4 regions of the Pseudarthrobacter sp. MOO13 genome follow, and region 1 is predicted to be linked to each of the others. Evidence: riboswitches for the same ligand, from Rfam matches in the RefSeq annotation. Region 1 holds a riboswitch; each other region holds the start of a gene.
The links. A riboswitch is a leader RNA that binds a small molecule or an ion and turns the genes downstream of it on or off. The one in region 1 is predicted to bind thiamine pyrophosphate.
Positions count from the first base shown of each region.

Region 1 (4,487 bases):
TTGCCACGCTCGCCGCCGGGTTTATCGTCTGGGCCAATGACAAACGCCATTCCCGATACGGCGCGGGCGTGCCCGCCGGGATCGCCGTGGGCGTCGCGGCGATGGCGTGGATCATCCTCATGACGGCAGGTTTCGGCTACCTTCCGGGTTTGACGTGGCTCCCCTGGGTCCTGCCCATCGTCCTCGGCACCGCCGCGGCCATTGCCGCCGTCGCCTACCTGGGCCGCACCCGGACACGCCATGACACGGAACGGCTGAACGCGGTCCTGCGGGGCTGAACCGGACTGAGTAAAGCTGTGGCCACCACCCGGACGGGTGGTGGCCACAGGCTTTTTATGGGCTAGAGGAACTCGGCCCGGCCCTCCATCGCCGATGAGGCCAGGGCGTGTTCCCGGCGCGGGATGCGTCCGGCTGCCCTCGCCAACCTTCCGGAAACCACGGCGTGCTTGAACGCTTCCCCCATCAGCGCCGGGTTCTGCGCCCGCGTCACGGCTGTGGCCAGCAGGACGGCGTCGCAGCCCAGTTCCATGGCCAGGGCGGCGTCGGAGGCCGTACCGATGCCCGCGTCCAGGACCACGGGAACCGAGGCCCGGGAGACGATGAGTTCGATGTTGTGCGGGTTCAGGATGCCCAGGCCGGTGCCGATCGGTGCGCCGAGCGGCATCACGGCGGTGGCACCAAGATTTTCCAGCCGCAGCGCCAGCACGGGATCGTCGTTGGTGTAGGCAAAGACCTTGAAGCCGCGGTTGACCAGCTGCTCGGTGGCGTCAACGAGTTCCACGGCGTCCGGCAGCAGGGTCTGCTCGTCGGCGATGACTTCCAGCTTCACCCAGTCGGTTTCGAGGGCCTCCCGGGCCAGTTCCGCGGTGAGGACAGCGTCCCGGGCCGTGAAGCAGCCAGCGGTGTTGGGCAGGACTTTGATCCCGTGGTCCACCAGCAACTGGAACAGAGAGCCGGTTTCCGCGGTTGAGTAGCGCCGCATGGCCACCGTGGTCAGTGCCGTCCCGGAGGCCAGGAGCGCAGCGCCCAGGCCGTCCAGGCTGGGCGCACCGCCGGTACCCATGATGAGCCGGGATCCGAGGGCGACGCCGTCGATCACCAGGGTGTCATCTGCGGCTTGGCTTGCGGTGTTGATGGTGCCGGTTTCGGTCATGGGGTCAGCCTCCTTGTACTGCAGTGACGAGTTCGATGTCGTCGCCGTCGGCGAGCGCGGTACCGAACCATTGGCTGCGCGGCACCACCTGGGCGTTGTGGGCGACGGCGACGCCCAGTTTCCTGCCGTCCGTCGCCTGGCCGTTGGGGGCCAGCGGCCGCCCGGTGACCTGGCTGACGAGCGTGGTGATGGAGGCGCCGTCGGCCACCGTGTGCGGGTTTCCGTTGAGGGTGATGTTCACGCTGTCTCCTTCAGATGGGGGCTGGGGACGGCCACGGCCGACCCGGAAAAACGGTCCGGGGTGAACGGTGCCCAGCGGGGATCGGCGGCTCCGTCCAGGAGTGCCGTGCAGATCGCGGCGGCGGCGGGCGTGAGCAGCACCCCGTGCCGGAAGAAACCGGTCGCGATGATCAGCCCCGGCACGTGCCCGTCGGCTGGGCCCCCGGATCCCAAGGACGCCGCAACCCGGCCCAGCAAGGGTGCATTGTCGGGGGTTCCGGGGCGCGCCCGGGCGGTGCATTCCAGGAGTTCAAGTTCGGCGACGGCGGGAACCAGCGCCTGGGCGTCCCGGAGAAGCTGGTAGACGCTCCCGGCGCTCACGGCGTCGGAGAGGGCGTCCTCCCGTTGGGACGCGCCGATGACTGCCGTGCCATCCTCCCGGGGCACGATGTACACCGGGATCCCGTGGACCAGCCCACGCACCGTGGCTGTCACCAACGGGCGGAGGTGCTGCGGCACGGAAAGCCGGAGGATGTCCCCGTGCACCGGCCGCAGCGGCAGGTCAAGGCCGTGGGGCAAGCCGTCAAGGGACGCCGCGTGCAGGCCGTTGGCCACGACAGTTTCCCCCGCCAGGACTGTGCTGCCGCTCCCAAGGCGGACGCCGGCCACCGTCCCGTCCTTCCACAGCAGTCCGGCCGCCCGCTCCGGGACGGCAAAACCTTCCGTTGCACCGGCAACCGCCACCGTCGGGGTTTCCCGTACCGTTGCGGCGAGCGCCAGGCGCACGGACGCTATCAGCCTCCTCGGGTCCACCTGGTGGTCGGCCGGGGTGTCCAGCGCACAGGAGATCCCCGGGCTCAGCAGGGGTTCGCGGCTGCGGGCTTCACGCACGGTCAACGGTGCCACCTCCAGGCCGCTGGCCTGCTGCACTGCGCGCAGGTCCATCAGCGCCCGCCGGTCGGCAGCGTCGACACCGACAGCGAGGGTGGGTGTCATCAGGTAGCCGGTCCCGGCTCCGGCTGCTGCGGCGACGCCGGCAGCGAAGCCTGGCCAGCGGGATGATGCGTCGAGCATGAGTTCCAGGAGGTCCTCTTCCTGGTAGTGCAGCTCGCTGACGGGGGCCAGCATGCCGGCAGCGGCCCAGCTGGCGCCGGCGCCGGGCGCGTCATCGATGAGGGCAACGGACCTGCCGGAGCGCTGGATCTCCCAGGCGATTCCGTGTCCCACCACTCCGGCGCCGATGACGGCGACGTCGGCCCGGATGGCGTCATCGCCAAGTCCGGGCAGGCAGTTCCTGGTGCTGGTCATGGTGTGGTTCCTTCCCTACGCCGGTATTAGCCGGATCAGGTCAAGCGGTCGGCTCCGACGCCCTCTCAGCCCGGCGCTTTGTGACAGCTGCCGCGGGCTCCCGCAGTACCAGCCCAGTTTAGAGGAACTAGGCTGGCAGGCATGAATATGTCCCCCTCCTCCTTTCCTGCCCTTGGGGCGGCCCGACTGTACCTCTGCACGGATGCGCGCCGGGACCGCGGCGACTTTGCCCGGTTCGTGGATGCCGCGTTCGCCGGGGGCGTGGACATCATCCAGTTGCGCGACAAGAGCATCGAGGCAGCCGAAGAACTGGACCTGCTGGCGGTCTTGAAGGAGGCCGCGGTTCGCCACGGGCGGCTTTGGGCCGTTAACGACCGGGCCGACATCGCGGTGCTGTCCGGCGCACCGGTGTTCCACATCGGCCAAAAGGACCTCCCGTTGGCTGCGGCCCGGACGCTGGTCAACGGCAATGCGGCCATCGGGCTGTCCAGCCACAGCCCGGAGCAGGTGGATGCCGCCCTCTCCGCCGCTGCCGGGCCTTCCCACCTGGACTACTTCTGCGTGGGGCCTGTCTGGGCCACGCCCACCAAACCCGGCCGGACCGCCGTCGGGCTGGACCTGGTGAAGTACGCCGCCAAGGCCGCCGCGGAAGTACCCAACCCGGTGCCGTGGTTTGCCATCGGGGGCATAGACCACGGGAACGTGCACCAGGTGGCGGAGGCAGGAGCACGGAGGATCGTGGTGGTGCGTGCCATCACGGAGGCGTCGGATCCCGCGGCCGCTGCGGCCTCCCTGCTCGACGCGCTGGACGCTGCCGGCCCCGGGCCTGCGTAAACCCGGGACTTGGAGTTACGCTGACTTTTGTGTCACATCATCGGTTGGCTCCCAATGTCCGCGACCACCGGAACGCCTTGGAAGAGGCACTGGGCGCGTTGCGGACCGAACTCGAACTGCCGGGGCCTTACCCGGCCGCGGCAGTGGACGACGCCCGCGCCGCCGTGGCGGCCCTGAAACTGCCGTCCTATGACCTGACCGCCGTCGCATTCGTGACCATCGACCCCGCCTCGTCCACGGATCTGGACCAAGCCGTGTTCATCGAGCCGGACGGGGGCGGCTACCGGGTGCTGTACGCGATCGCCGATGTTCCTGCATTTGTTGCGCCGGGTGGTCCGCTGGATGCTGAAACCAGGCGCCGCGGGCAGACGTTCTACGCTCCCGACGGCCGGATCCCGCTGCACCCGGAGGTCATCAGCGAAGGGGCCGGGAGCCTGCTGCCGGGCCAGGAGTGTCCGGCTTTCGTCTGGGAATTCACGCTCGACGCCGACGCAGCAGTGACGTCCGTGGGCGTCAGGCGGGCGCGGATCCGCAGCCGCGACAAGCTCAGCTACAAAGGTGCACAAGCAGCCCTCGACGCCGGCACCGCTCCCCCCGTGCTGCAACTGCTCCGGGAAGTGGGGCTGAAACGGGTGGCGCTGGAGCGGGAGCGCGGGGGCGCCAGCCTCAACATGCCGGAGCAGGAGATCGTTCAGCTGCCCGACGGCGGCTACCGGATCGACGCCGCCCCGCAGCTTCCCGTGGAGGACTGGAACGCGCAGATTTCGCTGATGACGGGGATGGCGGCCGCCCAGCTCATGCTGGAAGGCAAGGTGGGCATCCTGCGCACCATGCCGGCCCCGGATGAGCGGTCGCTGAGGCATTTCCGGCTGCAGACCGAAGTGCTGGGCAGGCCGTGGGACGGCGAAGTCAGCTACGGCGAGTACCTGCGGTCGCTTGACCCCACCGATCCCCGCCAGCTGGCCATCATGCA
Region 1 is NZ_CM177848.1:1,226,539-1,231,025, reverse strand. Features, by position in the region: gene AC4EEO_RS05835 (hypothetical protein) at 1-278, shown strand, start outside; gene AC4EEO_RS05830 (thiazole synthase) at 341-1,153, opposite strand; gene thiS (sulfur carrier protein ThiS) at 1,158-1,394, opposite strand; gene thiO (glycine oxidase ThiO) at 1,391-2,680, opposite strand; TPP riboswitch at 2,676-2,794, opposite strand; gene thiE (thiamine phosphate synthase) at 2,822-3,514, shown strand; gene AC4EEO_RS05810 (RNB domain-containing ribonuclease) at 3,544-4,487, shown strand, end outside.

Region 2 (4,487 bases), 1.1 Mb from region 1:
CCAACGGCCCGCGGCAAGCGCCGCACCGAGGGCGCACCCGGCGATCAGGACGCCGCCGCCTACCACCCACAGGTCCAGCACACTGAACGTCGATTCGCGGGCCCAGGTTCGCTGCCCGCCGCCGAAACCCCGCGCTTCCATGGTCACGGCAAGCCTCGACGCGCGGCGGATCGCCTGCACCAGGAGCCCGAAACTTTGGCCCAGGGTCGCCTTCACCCGCTGGACCACGTTGCCGCGCGACCCCACGCCGCGGGCACGCCGGGCCATCCCGATGGTCTGCCATTCCTCGGCCATGAGCCCCACCAGGCGCATCGCCGCCAGGGTTCCCAGGACGAACCGGTGCGGCAGGCGCGCCTTCTGTGCCAGCGCATCGGCAAGGTCCGTCGGATCGGTGCAGCTCATCAGGAGCACCGCCGGAAGGGCGATCGCGAAGCCCCGCAGCAGGAAGCCGATGCCCAGCTGGAGGGAGCCTTCGCTCATGGTCCAGATGCCGGCGTCGAGCAGGATCCTCCCGCTGTCCGGAGCCAGGATGGACGTGCTCCAGCCGCCGATGGCGGCGGCGAGGATCAGCGGCCAGCCCCGCTGCCAGAGCAGGGACACGGTGAGGCCGGCCAGGGGAAACAGGATCAGTTCGAAGACCAGCGCCACGGACGCGGAAACCCAGTCGATGGACAGCGCCAGGACCGCGGTGATCAGCACGACGGCGGCAAATTTGCTGAGCGGGTTGGCCCGGGCAAGAAGGGCGCGGTTGCCGTCCAGGGTCAGCTGCTGCCTCATGGCGCCACCGGTTCCGTGGCGGCCATCCGCAGCTCGGCCCCGCCCAAAGCCCGGGTGAATTCGGCGTCGTGGGTCACGGACACCACGGCCGTGCCGGCGTCCAGGAGTTCGGAGAGGAACGAGGCCAGCTCCGCCCAGGTGTTGGCGTCCTGCCCGAACGTCGGCTCGTCCAGGACCAGCACCTGCGGGCTGGCGGCCAGGACCGTGGCCACCGACAGCCGACGCTTCTCACCGCCGGACAATGTGTAGGGATTGGCGTCCACCAGCTGGGTGAGCCGCAGCCGCTCCAGCAGCTCCTCCACCCGGTCCTCGCCGTGGCCCAGGTGCCGCGGCCCGAACAGCAGCTCGTCCAACACCTTGCCCGTCACGAACTGGTGCTCCGGTTCCTGGAACACGGTGCCCACCCGTGAGATCAACTGCTCTGCCTTCCACGCGTAGGGGTCGATCCCGGCACCGCGGCTCAGGTCCACCGCGGCCGACACCTTTCCGGACACCGGTTCAAGGAGCCCGGCAAGGGTCAGTGCGAACGTTGATTTTCCGGCGCCGTTCGGGCCGGTGACGGCCAGCGCCTGGCCGGCCCGGACCTGCGCGGCAACACCCTCCTGGACAGGAACCGGCGGAATCTTCCGGAAGCCTTTGCGGCGGGGACGCTCGCGGGAGACCGCCAGGTCTTCGGCTGCAAGCAGGAGGTTGCCGGTTACGGCGGCCGGGATGCCGGACCGGCGGCGGGTGGCCGGCACATACCCCGGCACCCAGACTCCGGCCGCCGTCAGCATGGCCCGGGCCTCGCTGAGCACCCGGTCCGGAGGTCCGTCCAGGAGCACGGCGGGATCCGAGGCGGAGCCCGGCTGCAGGACCACGATCCGGTCCACCAGGTCCTTCCAGACGGAAACCCGGTGCTCCACCACCACCAAAGTGGCCCCGGTCTTGTCCAGGCAGCGTGCCACGGCGTCCCGGACCTCCAGCACTCCGTCCGGGTCGAGGTTGGCGGTGGGCTCGTCCAGCAGGATCAGCCCGGGACGCATCGCAAGGATGCCCGCCAGCGCCAGGCGCTGTTTCTGACCGCCGGAGAGGGCCGACGTCGGGTGGTCCAGCGGGAGGTGGGACAGTCCGACGTCGGCAAGCGCCTCGTGCACGCGCGCCCAGATGGCGTCGCGGGGCACGGCAAGGTTCTCGGCGCCGAAGGCGACGTCGTCCCCCACCCGGGAGAGGACCACCTGCGTCTCCGGGTCCTGCTGCATCAGGCCGGAGCGGCCGCGACGCTCGCGGGGAGGGGCGCCGTCAACCAGCAACGAACCGGACTCGTCCGCATCGCCGGCCTCGCCGTCGTCGTTGATGTCGCCCAGGACCCCGGCGAGGGCATGCAGGAGCGTCGACTTCCCGGCACCCGAGGGACCGAGCAGGAGTACCCGCTCGCCGGGGCGGATATCCAGGTCGAGGGCGTGGACGGCAGGTTTGGCCCTACCGGCATGCCGCCAGCCCCAGCCGCGGGCCGTGACGGCGGCAGGGCGCACGCCTCCTGCGGCGTCCTGGGAAGGTGCCATCAGGAGAAAACTGGCTCCGTTGCAGCCTTGCGGGACGCGAAGGAACTCAGCACCCCGGTGCGGGCCAGGCCGCGGGTGGCGAGCCAGGACAACGCGCCCGCCAGCACGGCGCCGGACACCGTGGTCAGGACGATGTAGGCGAGCTTGTCCGCCCCGGAGTAGGCAATGTTCCAGCCCCACGGTGCGAATGAGTCATTCAGGCCGCAGAAGAAGCCCGCGGCCGCCCCCGCCACGAGGGAGACGGGCAGGTTGAACTTGCGGTAGACGAAGACCGCGAAGATGATTTCCGCGCCCAACCCCTGGATGAAACCGGAGAAAAGGACGGAGGCGCCGTATTGGGAACCCATCAGGAGCTCGCCCGTTGCGGCCACAGTTTCGCAGAACAGGGCGGCTCCGGGTTTGCGGATGATGAGCATTCCCAGCACGCCGGGAATCATCCAGCCGCCGGCCAGGATCCCGGTCAAGGGCGGGTAGGCGGCGTTCATGGGGGCCGACAGGGCGGCGGCGCCCTGGTCCCAGGCCCAGAAAATGACCCCGCCGGCGATGGCCACCAAGGCCGCCACCACGATGTCGACGACGCGCCAGGACTTACTGGTGGTCTTCTTGATTGCAGCAGTACTCATGTGATCCTCCTGGGTAACAGGAGGGGAAAGTGGCTCCGGCTGGCGGACCGTTGCCGGTCCGGCCGGACACTTTGAGAACTCGACTCCCTTGCGCCGGTACTAACCGGATCAGGTTCGAGGGTCTGCGGCTGTCCCGCACTCTCAGCGCCCACCTGCGGTTCCCGGCATGGCCAGGTTGTCCGACGGCGGCGCTCCCCTGTCGTTTTTGAATGTTGATGTTCGCGTGTAGATACTGCCCGGTTTGGGCGTGGTCAAGTTTACACCTGGCGGGGGCTGGGCGGCGGCCATGCCGGCTGTTGAACCGGATGTGACCGCGGACCGCCGTCAGCGGGCCCGAGAGGATGCCGGCCATGCCCTTGCCCGGACCGGTCCGGGTGTACGGCTAGGCTGGAGGCAGTCCGTTTTCCGCCCGCAAGGAGTACTAGGAATGAACCTCTTCATCAAGCTGCTCGGTACCGCGGTGAGCCTGGGCGCAGGCCTGGTCGGCACCAAGCTCGTCAACACCATCTGGGAGAAGACCACCGGGCAGAAGCCGCCCAGCGGCAAGGGCGAGGACGTGCCCACCAGCCTGCGGTCGGCCTTGACTTTCGCACTGATCTCCGCGTCCGTCAGCGCCATCATCCAGGTCCTGGCCAACCGGGGCACCCAGCGCGCCATCACCCGCTTCGCCAAGACGCAGGACATCGTCTAGCTACTGGCGGTTTTCGCCGTCGTCGCGGTTGTCCGTCAGGGCAGCCTCGGCGGCGGCTTTTTGCACTACGGCCTCAAGCTCATCGGCGGCGAGCAGCTCCCGGTGCAGGTGCTTGGTGCGATAGCCGGCCCGGCCCACCATGTGCGCGGACACCGGCACCGTGAGCAGCTGGAAGATCCAGGCCACCACCAGGACCGGCCAAACCCACCAGTTGCGCATCTGCAGCCCAATGGCTGCCAGCAGCAGGAACAGGCCCAGGACCTGCGGCTTGGTGGCGGCGTGCATGCGGCTCATCAGGTCCGGGAAGCGGAGCAGCCCGATGGCGGCGCCCAGGGACAGGAGCGCACCCGCCACCATGAACACCGCGGAGGCAAGGTCGATCCACGCGTCCGCGCCGGAAAAGTCAGGATTCATGGGGGTTCACCCTCCGGTCGGCGACGAACCGGGCCACCGTGACCGACCCGATGAACCCAATGATGGAGATGGCCACCACCAGCATCAGGTTGTTCAGGTGCCGGTTCACGGCCATGTCCACGCACAGGGCCCCGCCCAGGATGGCGAGCAGGACATCGGCCGCAAGCACCCGGTCCAGCAGCGAAGGGCCGCGGGCAATCCTGATGATGGCCCCGCCCGCGGCGAGGGAGAAGATGACGGCCGTGACCGCCAGGACAACAGGCATCATGCGGACGCCTCCATTCGGACGGCTTCGAGTTCTTCGGCGGACCCCATGATGCGGATCAGGCCCGCTTCGATGGACCGGACCTCGTTCCGCAGGCCCTCGATGTCCTGCTTGGAGGTGATGTTGAGTGCATGCAGGTACAGGGTGGAGGCCGGGCGGTCCACCTCCACCAC
Region 2 is NZ_CM177848.1:99,514-104,000, reverse strand. Features, by position in the region: gene AC4EEO_RS00410 (energy-coupling factor transporter transmembrane component T family protein) at 1-777, opposite strand, end outside; gene AC4EEO_RS00405 (ABC transporter ATP-binding protein) at 774-2,321, opposite strand; gene AC4EEO_RS00400 (ECF transporter S component) at 2,321-2,944, opposite strand; TPP riboswitch at 3,012-3,152, opposite strand; gene AC4EEO_RS00395 (DUF4235 domain-containing protein) at 3,372-3,635, shown strand; gene mnhG (monovalent cation/H(+) antiporter subunit G) at 3,636-4,049, opposite strand; gene AC4EEO_RS00385 (MrpF/PhaF family protein) at 4,039-4,317, opposite strand; gene AC4EEO_RS00380 (Na+/H+ antiporter subunit E) at 4,314-4,487, opposite strand, start outside.
Region 2: it holds a riboswitch for thiamine pyrophosphate, as region 1 does, so the genes downstream of both, AC4EEO_RS00400 (ECF transporter S component) here and thiO (glycine oxidase ThiO) in region 1, are expected to answer to the same signal.

Region 3 (4,487 bases), 430 kb from region 1:
GGGGAATCTGTTGAAATGCCTGAACAGTAACCGGTGGTTACTTGATGCCGGTGATCTTGACCTTGGTCAGTTCCTGGCGGTGACCCTGGCGCTTCTTGTAGCCGGTCTTGTTCTTGAACTTCTGGATGACAATCTTAGGACCACGCAGGTCCTGGAGGATTTCAGCCGTAACAGTTACCTTGGCCAGGTCCTTGGCTGCGGAGGTGACCTTGTCACCGTCAACCAGGAGCAGTGCGGGCAGCTCAATGGTGCTGCCGGCTCCACCGGCGACGCGGTTCAGGGTAACGAAGTCTCCAACGGAAACCTTCTCTTGGCGGCCGCCTGCGCGGACAATCGCGTACACCACTTGGGAACTCACTTCTCTCGACGTTTATAACAAAATTTGCGTGCGGAACCGACTCAATAAAAGCCTGGTTTCTCGCTGTGCCTCAACGCCGTGGGGTCATAACCCAAGTGTTGGCGTAAGCACCGAAGATCCAGAATACGCTAAATCCGTCTCCAGCCGCAAATGAGGCTGGTTCCGGAGGGCCGGCTGTGATAGTAACCACAGCATGGCATGCAGCGCCGCAACCGTGCGTATCCATTGTAGCCGGGGCGCCGCCGTTGGACGTCAGGAGTGAATGCGCGGCGCGTCGAAGAATTCCACTTCGAGCCGGCAGGACTGCTTGAACGCCGTGACCATGGCGGCCTGTTCATGGTCGGAGGCCTTCCGTCCGGCCGCATCCACCATGGCGATGGCCTGCCGGGTGGCCTCGGCGAAGCCCTCGTCGGCATAGGTGCGGAGCCACGCGGCGTACGCGTGCCCGTCCGGTTCGCCCGCCGCGAGGAACCGGGCGTGCAGTGTCCTGCCAACCTCGGCGTAGAGCCAGAAGCAGGGCAGGACGGCGGCGGCAAGGACGGCATAGCTGCCCGACGCCGAGACGGCTGTGAGGTGGTCAACGTAGGACTTGGTGACGGGTCCCAGGCCTGTCTGCCCGGGCCGGGTGCTGAGCCATGAGCGGTGCAGTTCCGATTCAACCTCCAGGCACTGCCGGGCCGAGCCTGCCCAGAACAGCTGCTCCTCTTCGGAGGGGGCCAGGGAACTGGCGCGGGCCAGGACCCGGGAGTAGCCGTTCAGGTATTGGGCGTCCTGGGCCAGATAGTAGGCAAAGTCCTTTTCCGCCAGTTCGCCGGAGACCAGGCCTTGGATGAAGTCCAGGGCGTAAATATCCGCCAGGTCCTGCCGGGCTTCGGCCCAGAGCCTGGCCGCGAAGCCGCCTTCCGGCAGGTGGGGCCGCACATGGTGGAAGTGGTGCACGGGCCCGTTCCCGTGGCCGACCTCCAGCCTGCCGGAATCCTCAAGCGCTCCGGCCAGCCAGGGCTTGACCGTCCGCAGCGACCCTTCCCAGTCGCCCAACCGGGCCTGGACCGTGGCCATGGCAGAGGACAGCGAACAACCCGTCCCGTGGCTGTTGCGGGTGTTGACGCGGGGGCCGGGCACTTCCACCACGTCCCGGGCCAGCACACCGGCGGTGTTCACCAGGGCGTCCGGGCAGCCTTCGCCTGACAGGTGTCCGCCTTTTACCAGGACGGTGGCGCCGGTGGCATCCGCCAGGCGCCTGCCCTGGTCCAGCGCACCTTCCCAGTCCCCCGCTGGCTCTTCGCCCACCAGCATGGCCAGTTCGGGCAGGTTGGGGGTGATGAGGTGGGCAAGCGGAAGCAGGTCGCGGAGGGCGGCTTCGGCGGTTTCCTTCAGCAGGCGGTCGCCGCTGGTGGCCACCATCACCGGGTCCAGGACTACGACGGCGGGACGCACCTTGTCGAGCCATTGCTGGACCGTGCGGATCACCGCTTCGTCGCCGAGCATGCCGATCTTGACGGCGTCGATGGTGATGTCGTCGCTGACGGCATCGAGCTGCTGCGCCAGGAACGCAGCAGGCGGGACGTGGACGGCCACAACGCCACGGGTATTTTGCGCCGTCAGTGCCGTGATGGCGGCCATGCCATATCCGCCGTGCGCTGCAATGCTCTTCAGGTCCGCTTGGACTCCTGCTCCGCCGGAAGGATCAGAGCCCGCAATGGAGAGGACGCGTGGGATATCGCGCCCCGCAGGGGTCCCGGAGGAGTCAGTGGAGGCACTTGGCAGGGGCATGGAGAGGGTCGAAGACAACAGACATCCCTTCGCCGGTACTAGCCGGACAGGTTCAACGGGTGTGGATCTCAGCCGGCCTTCTGCGCGGCACCCCGTGTCGGTTTCCCAGCCTAGCCGGTGGCGCGGTACCGGGCTAAAGGTGACAGCGGCCGGATGCAGGAAGTCCCCGCCCCGTGGACTGTTCCCCCTGTACTTTCGGGGGGAATGGTCCACGAGACGGGGACTTCACCTAGCGACGCCGTGGTCTGCCGGAATTTAGAGCTCCGAAGCCGGGACGCCCACGCCGAGGATGATGGGTTCCTCGGAACGCTTGCCGCTATCAGCGGGCTGCTGGTTCGCGGGCTCGGGGGCCTTGGCTGCGTGCGAGTGCCCGGTAGTTGCGGCTTGGACGTTCTCATGGTGCTGGACGGCGGTTTCGTTCGCGGCGCCCTGGGCTCGGCTGGCGGCCCGGTGGCGGCGCGGCCTGCGCTGCCTTGTCTGCTCCAGCGTGTGGTCGGAGTAGTCCTTTTCAGCCGGTGCTTCCGCGGCCCGCGAAGGGGCTTCGCCGCCCTGCGGCCGGGGCTCCTGTGCGGCCTGTTCCGGTGCCGGTTCAGCCGCTGCAGGATTTTTCGGAGCGTCCTCGACGGCGGAAACCGGCTGGCCGAGGTGCGCGAATGCTTCCGCGAGCCGGTCCAGCGTCAGGGCGGGCTTGGGCTGCTGCTCCTCCGCGTGCTCCACGAACGGAAGCGGGACTTTCTCGCCGCCGAACGTCAGGACCGCCGCGGGACGCCCGTGCGTATCGGCGTCGTGCCTTTCCCCGTCAGCTGCCGGTGCAGGCTGGACCGGTGCTTGCGGGGCCGTAGCCTGCTCCGCCGGCGCGTGCCGGGCAGCTGCCAGCTCGTCGTCGTGGAGGTGCGCCGCGTGGGCCGCCGCGGCGATGTTGGCCAACGCAAGCCGGGTGGCTTCAGCCTTGGCGTGCCGCTCGGCGTCACCGGGATCCGGCTGCACAGTGTGCACGTGCACTGCCGGCGCCGGTACTGCCTCGGCCTGCTGGCCGCCGCGTCCACGGCGGCGCTTCCGCTCGGGGCGTGCACCGGGCTGGCCGGCATCGGTCCGCTGTCCGTCGGGGCGGTGGGCCTCCCCGCGGGCTTCGGGACGGTTGTCGGCGCGCTGGACGTGGTGTTCGGCCGCCACGATGTTGGCGCGGCGGTGCTCCACAGGATCGTCATGGGTCACGACGCCGCGTCCGGCACACGCCTCGCATTGCTCGCCGAAGACTTCCAGCAGGCCCGTGCCCATGCGCTTGCGGGTCATCTGGACCAGGCCCAGGGACGTGACCTCGGCAACCTGGTGCTTGGTCCGGTCGCGGCCCAGGCACTCGACGAGGCGGCGCAGGACCAGGTCCCGGTTGGATTCGAGCACCATGTCGATGAAGTCGATCACGATGATGCCGCCAATATCGCGCAGCCTCAGCTGGCGCACCACTTCCTCGGCAGCTTCGAGGTTGTTCTTGGTGACGGTTTCCTCGAGGTTGCCGCCGCTGCCGGTGAACTTGCCGGTGTTGACGTCCACCACGGTCATGGCTTCGGTCCGGTCGATGACCAGGGATCCGCCGGAGGGCAGGAACACCTTGCGCTCGAGTGCCTTGTGGATCTGCTCATCGATCCGCCAGGCGGAGAAGATGTCCTGGTCCTTGGTCCACTTCTCGAGGCGGCCCACCAGGTCCGGGGCGACGTAGGTGACGTAGGCCTCGATGGTGTCCCAGGCTTCCTCGCCGGAGACGATCAGCTTGGAGAAGTCCTCGTTGAAGACGTCGCGGACCACCTTGATGGTCAGGTCAGGTTCGCCGTACAGCAGTTCGGGGGCAAGGACCTTGGTGGAGGTGGACTGGCTTTCGATGCCTTCCCACTGTGCGCGCAGCCGGTTGATGTCGTGCGTGAGTTCCTCTTCGGAGGCGCCCTCTGCGGCGGTGCGGACGATGACACCGGCGTGTTCGGGGAGGCGGTCCTTGAGGATGCGCTTGAGGCGGTTGCGTTCGACGTCCGGCAGTTTGCGGGAAATGCCGGTCATGGAGCCGCCGGGCACGTACACCAGGTAGCGTCCGGGCAAGGAGATCTGGCTGGTGAGGCGGGCGCCCTTGTGGCCCACAGGGTCCTTGGTCACCTGGACCAGGACAGTGTCGCCGGACTTCAGGGCGTTTTCGATCCGGCGCTGCTTGCCTTCGAGGTTGACGGCTTCCCAGTTGACCTCGCCGGCGTAGAGCACGGCGTTGCGGCCGCGTCCGATGTCCACGAAAGCGGCTTCCATGGACGGCAGCACGTTCTGGACCTTGCCCAGGTAGACGTTGCCGATCAGCGAGTCCTGCTGGGTCTTGGAC
Region 3 is NZ_CM177848.1:1,657,046-1,661,532, reverse strand. Features, by position in the region: gene rplU (50S ribosomal protein L21) at 38-346, opposite strand; gene thiD (bifunctional hydroxymethylpyrimidine kinase/phosphomethylpyrimidine kinase) at 611-2,131, opposite strand; TPP riboswitch at 2,139-2,236, opposite strand; gene AC4EEO_RS07755 (Rne/Rng family ribonuclease) at 2,387-4,487, opposite strand, start outside.
Region 3: it holds a riboswitch for thiamine pyrophosphate, as region 1 does, so the genes downstream of both, thiD (bifunctional hydroxymethylpyrimidine kinase/phosphomethylpyrimidine kinase) here and thiO (glycine oxidase ThiO) in region 1, are expected to answer to the same signal.

Region 4 (4,487 bases), 340 kb from region 1:
GACAAAGCATCGTCCCGCTCGCGCGCCCCCGGGTGTCCCTTGGCCAGGTCCGCTGCATGGGCCGCAATCTTGTACGTGATGACGCCGGTCTTCACGTCGTCTTTGTTGGGCAGGCCCAGGTGTTCCTTGGGCGTGACGTAGCAGAGCATGGCGGTGCCGTACCGTGCGATTTCGGTGGCCCCGATTGCCGAGGTGATGTGGTCGTAGCCGGGCGCGACATCGGTCACCAGCGGACCGAGCGTGTAGAACGGCGCACCCTTGCACAGCTCCTGCTGCCGCTCCACGTTTTCCCGGACCAGGTGGAACGGTACGTGCCCGGGGCCTTCGACCATCACCTGGACGTCGTACTCCCACGCGCGCTGCGTCAGCTCGGCCAGCGTATCCAGTTCAGCGAACTGCGCCGCGTCGTTGGCGTCCGCCGTGGAGCCGGGCCGCAACCCGTCCCCCAGGGAGAACGCGACGTCGTACTTCGCGAAGATTTCGCAAAGTTCGTCAAAATGCGTGTACAGGAAGTTCTCCTGGTGGTGGGCCAGGCACCAGCCGGCCATGATGGAACCACCGCGCGAGACGATGCCCGTCACCCGGTTGGCCGTGAGCGGGACGTACCGCAGCAGGACACCGGCGTGGATGGTCATGTAGTCCACACCTTGCTCGCACTGCTCAATGACGGTGTCCCGGAAGATTTCCCAGGTCAGCGCGTTGGCTTCGCCGTTGACCTTTTCCAGTGCCTGGTAGATCGGAACCGTTCCGATCGGGACAGGGGAGTTGCGGATGATCCATTCCCTGGTGGTGTGGATGTCGTCCCCCGTGGACAGGTCCATCACCGTGTCGGCACCCCATTGGGTGGCCCACTGCAGGTTGTCCACCTCTTCGGCGATGGAGCTCGTCACGGCAGAATTACCGATGTTGGCGTTGATTTTCACCAGGAACGCCTTGCCGATGATCATGGGCTCGGACTCAGGGTGGTTGATGTTGTTCGGGATGATGGCCCGACCGGCGGCTACCTCGCTCCTGACCAGTTCCACGTCGCAGTTTTCCCGCAGCGCCACGAAACGCATTTCCTGCGTGATGGTGCCCTGCCGGGCGTAGTGCATCTGGGTCACCGTATGGCCGTCGACGGCGCGGCGGGGCACCGGCCGGGCACCCTTCCACTCCGCGGAGGCAGCGCCCCGGCGCACGGCCGAGCGGCCGTCGTCGAGCAGGTTGCGTTCCCTGCCGGTGTAGGCCTCGGTGTCCCCGCGCGCCACGATCCATTCGGCACGGAAGGGCTCCAGGCCGCGGACGGGGTCGCTTCCCGGTCCGGCCGTCCGGTAGGTCCGGAAAGGTGCGTTCGGCTGCCCGTTGGGTGATGGCTCCAGCGCGATCTCGGTGACCGGGACCCGGATGCCGGAACCGGCGTCGTCGATGTAAGCCAGTGAATGCGACTTCAGCGACTGCGTCACCTGGACGTGGGATTCGCCACTGGATCCGGTGCCGGGTCCGTTGGCCGCATCGGAACCGGACGGCACCAGGGCAGGGTTCAACTGGGTGTTTTGTGTACTCAAGGGAATACTCACTTCCTTCGCCGGCATTACCCGGACAGGTTCAACGGTCGCAGGCTGCGGCAGCCCGATCTCAGCCCCTGCAGGGGCACCCGTGTGGTCAGCAACGAAGCTACCACAGCCCTCCGGAAGCCCGTTGTAACAATCGATGATGCTAGCCTGACCGGGCAACGAAAGGATGCCCGGATGGCAGGAATCATTCACTTTCGCGGACCCGTCCTGGCTGCACCGGACAGCCTGCGGCAGGGACTCTGGTCCGTGGGCGGCAAGCTCACGTTCCGCCCGCCCGCACAGCCACCCGACCGGGTATTCGACGGCTGGGTACTGCCGGGCTTCGTGGACGCCCATTGCCATATCGGGCTGGGGCCGGCCGGTCCGGTGGAGGCCGCCGTAGCGCAGGAACAGGCGCTTGCGGACCTCAACGCCGGAACCCTCCTGGTCCGTGATGCGGGTTCGCCCGCCGATACGCGCTGGATGCAGGGCGGCAAGGACTTCCCGGTGCTGATCCGCGCAGGCCGGCACATTGCCCGGACGCGGCGCTACCTGCGCGGTTTCGCCCACGAGGTCGAACCCGAGGACCTCGTTGAGGCCGTGCGCAAGCAGGCCCGGGACGGGGACGGCTGGGTCAAACTGGTGGGGGACTGGATCGACCGGGGCGCCGGTGACCTGGCGCCGTCCTTTCCTGCCGCCGTCGTCCGCGACGCGGTCCAGGCTGCACACGACGAAGGTGCCCGGGTAACGGCCCACTGCTTCGCCGAAGACACCCTGGACCAGATGCTCGACGCCGGCATCGACTGCATCGAGCACGCCACCGGGCTGCTGCCACGGCACCTGCCCCGGTTCGCCGGGCAGGGCGTGCCGATCGTGCCCACCCTCATCAACATCGCCACCTTCCCGGACATTGCCGCCCAAGCGGAGCCGAAGTTTCCACGGTACGCAGCCCACATGCGGTCCCTCTGGGAGCGGAGGCTGGAGCGCGTGGCCGAGGCCCACGCAGCGGGGGTGCGCATCTTCGCCGGAACAGACGCCGGCAGCGTCATCGGCCACGGCCGCATCGCGGACGAAATCCTCGCCCTGCACGGTGCGGGCCTGCCGATGACTGCAGCGCTGGATGCAGCGTGCTGGGCAGCCCGCCGCTGGCTCGGAGCGGACGGCCTGGAAGAAGGCGCACGCGCCGATGTGATCGTCTGTCGTGAGGACCCACGGGCGGTCCCGGAGACCATCGGCAGGCTGGAACACGTCGTGCTGGGCGGCCGCATTATCCGTTGACCCAACGTGGCCCCCGGGACTTGGAATAAATTGAAGCTTCAAGTAATTTTAAGAAGTGACAGGCCGCCATCGGGACGGCCGCCAATCCAAGGAGCCTCCAATGACCGCATCAGCCAACAGCCAGGACCTGCTTCCTGCCGACCTCGCCATGGGCACGGTGATGCTCAAGGTGGGGGACATGAAGGTCATGACCGACTACTACCAGCGCGCACTGGGCCTGGAGGTGGTGGCCGAGCAGGACGGCGGACTGTACCTGGGCCGCCTTGGCCGCCCCCTGGTGCACCTGGCTCCGGCCCCCGGGCTGAACCTGCCCGGCAGGGGAGAGGCCGGACTCTTCCACACCGCGCTGCTGTTTGAAGACCAGGCCTCCCTCGCCGCCACCATCGCCACCGCGGCCCAATACGAGCCGATGTCCTTCACCGGCAGCGCCGACCACCTGGTCAGTGAAGCCTTCTACTTCACCGATCCGGAAGGCAACGGCATCGAACTGTATTGGGACCGGCCGCGCAGCAACTGGTCCTGGAACGGGACGGACGTGGTGATGGACAGCCTTGCCCTTCCCCCGCAGCGCTACCTGGAGCAGCACCTCACCGAGGAATCGCTTGAGGGCCAGCGCGTGACGGCCGCAGGCGTGGGGCACGTCCACCTCCAGGTGGGAGATGTCCAGACGGCGCGCGACTTCTACGTGGGCACCCTCGGTTTCGAAAAGACGGCGGGCTGGCACGGGCAGGCCTTGTTCGTTTCCGCCGGGCGGTACCACCACCACATGGCCATGAACGTCTGGAACAGCCGCGGGGCCGGCCCCCGCAAGGACACCCTTGGGCTGGGTGAAGTCCTCATCGAAGTTCCGTCAGGGGACGACGTCGGCGCCTTGGCTGACCGCCTCAAGGTCGCCGGAGTGACCGCGCACCACACCGGTGCCGAACTCCGGTTCGAGGATCCGTGGCGCAACCGGCTGCGGGTGGCCGTCCGCTGAGCTGCGCTGCCGGCGGAGGCCGGCCGGTGCCGCGAACTGCCATCTGCGGCCCCGGCCCGGCGCGTGCGCCTGCCGGTGCCCAGCTACTAGGCTGATTCCGTACGGCCGGGACGCAGGCAGCGCCCGGCGCGCAGTTCCGCCAACGGAAGAAGGGCAAACAGCCATGGGCTTCACCGAGATCTTTGTTGCCACCCATGACGCCGCGCTCAAACGCGCCGGCCTCCTTGACGCAGGGAGCGCGCCCGCGGCAAACGCCGGTCCTGGCAGCCATGCCGTGCGGATCGAGGGAGTCAGCGACTTCGAAATCGAACAGCTCGGCGACCTCGCCGGGACTGCTGTCCACGCCGGTGGTGCCGACTATGAGCTGACCATGGTGGACGTCGCCAGTGACTCCCTCCTGGCAGTTCCGCCTGCCATGGTCCGTGCGCTGGCCGACCTCCTGTCCTACGAGACCGAAGGCGAGGGCAACGTCCTCGAGGACGTCGCCGAGCAGTGGGCCGCGCAGGACGACATGCCCTTCGGCGCGGCCCAGGCCCGGACCTACGTGGAGCAGCTCGCCAGGCTCGCGGCCGGGCTGGACGACGCCGAGCGGACCGGGCTGTACGTCTGGTCCGCCTGACCGGCGCCGCAGGGCCCATCCCGCGGCCGGCGCCGGCGCGAAGCGCCGCGACGCCGAGTCGAAATAAGTTCGCTGATCTGGC
Region 4 is NZ_CM177848.1:1,565,921-1,570,407, forward strand. Features, by position in the region: gene thiC (phosphomethylpyrimidine synthase ThiC) at 1-1,544, opposite strand, end outside; TPP riboswitch at 1,540-1,647, opposite strand; gene AC4EEO_RS07300 (amidohydrolase family protein) at 1,728-2,810, shown strand; gene AC4EEO_RS07305 (VOC family protein) at 2,911-3,786, shown strand; gene AC4EEO_RS07310 (hypothetical protein) at 3,950-4,405, shown strand.
Region 4: it holds a riboswitch for thiamine pyrophosphate, as region 1 does, so the genes downstream of both, thiC (phosphomethylpyrimidine synthase ThiC) here and thiO (glycine oxidase ThiO) in region 1, are expected to answer to the same signal.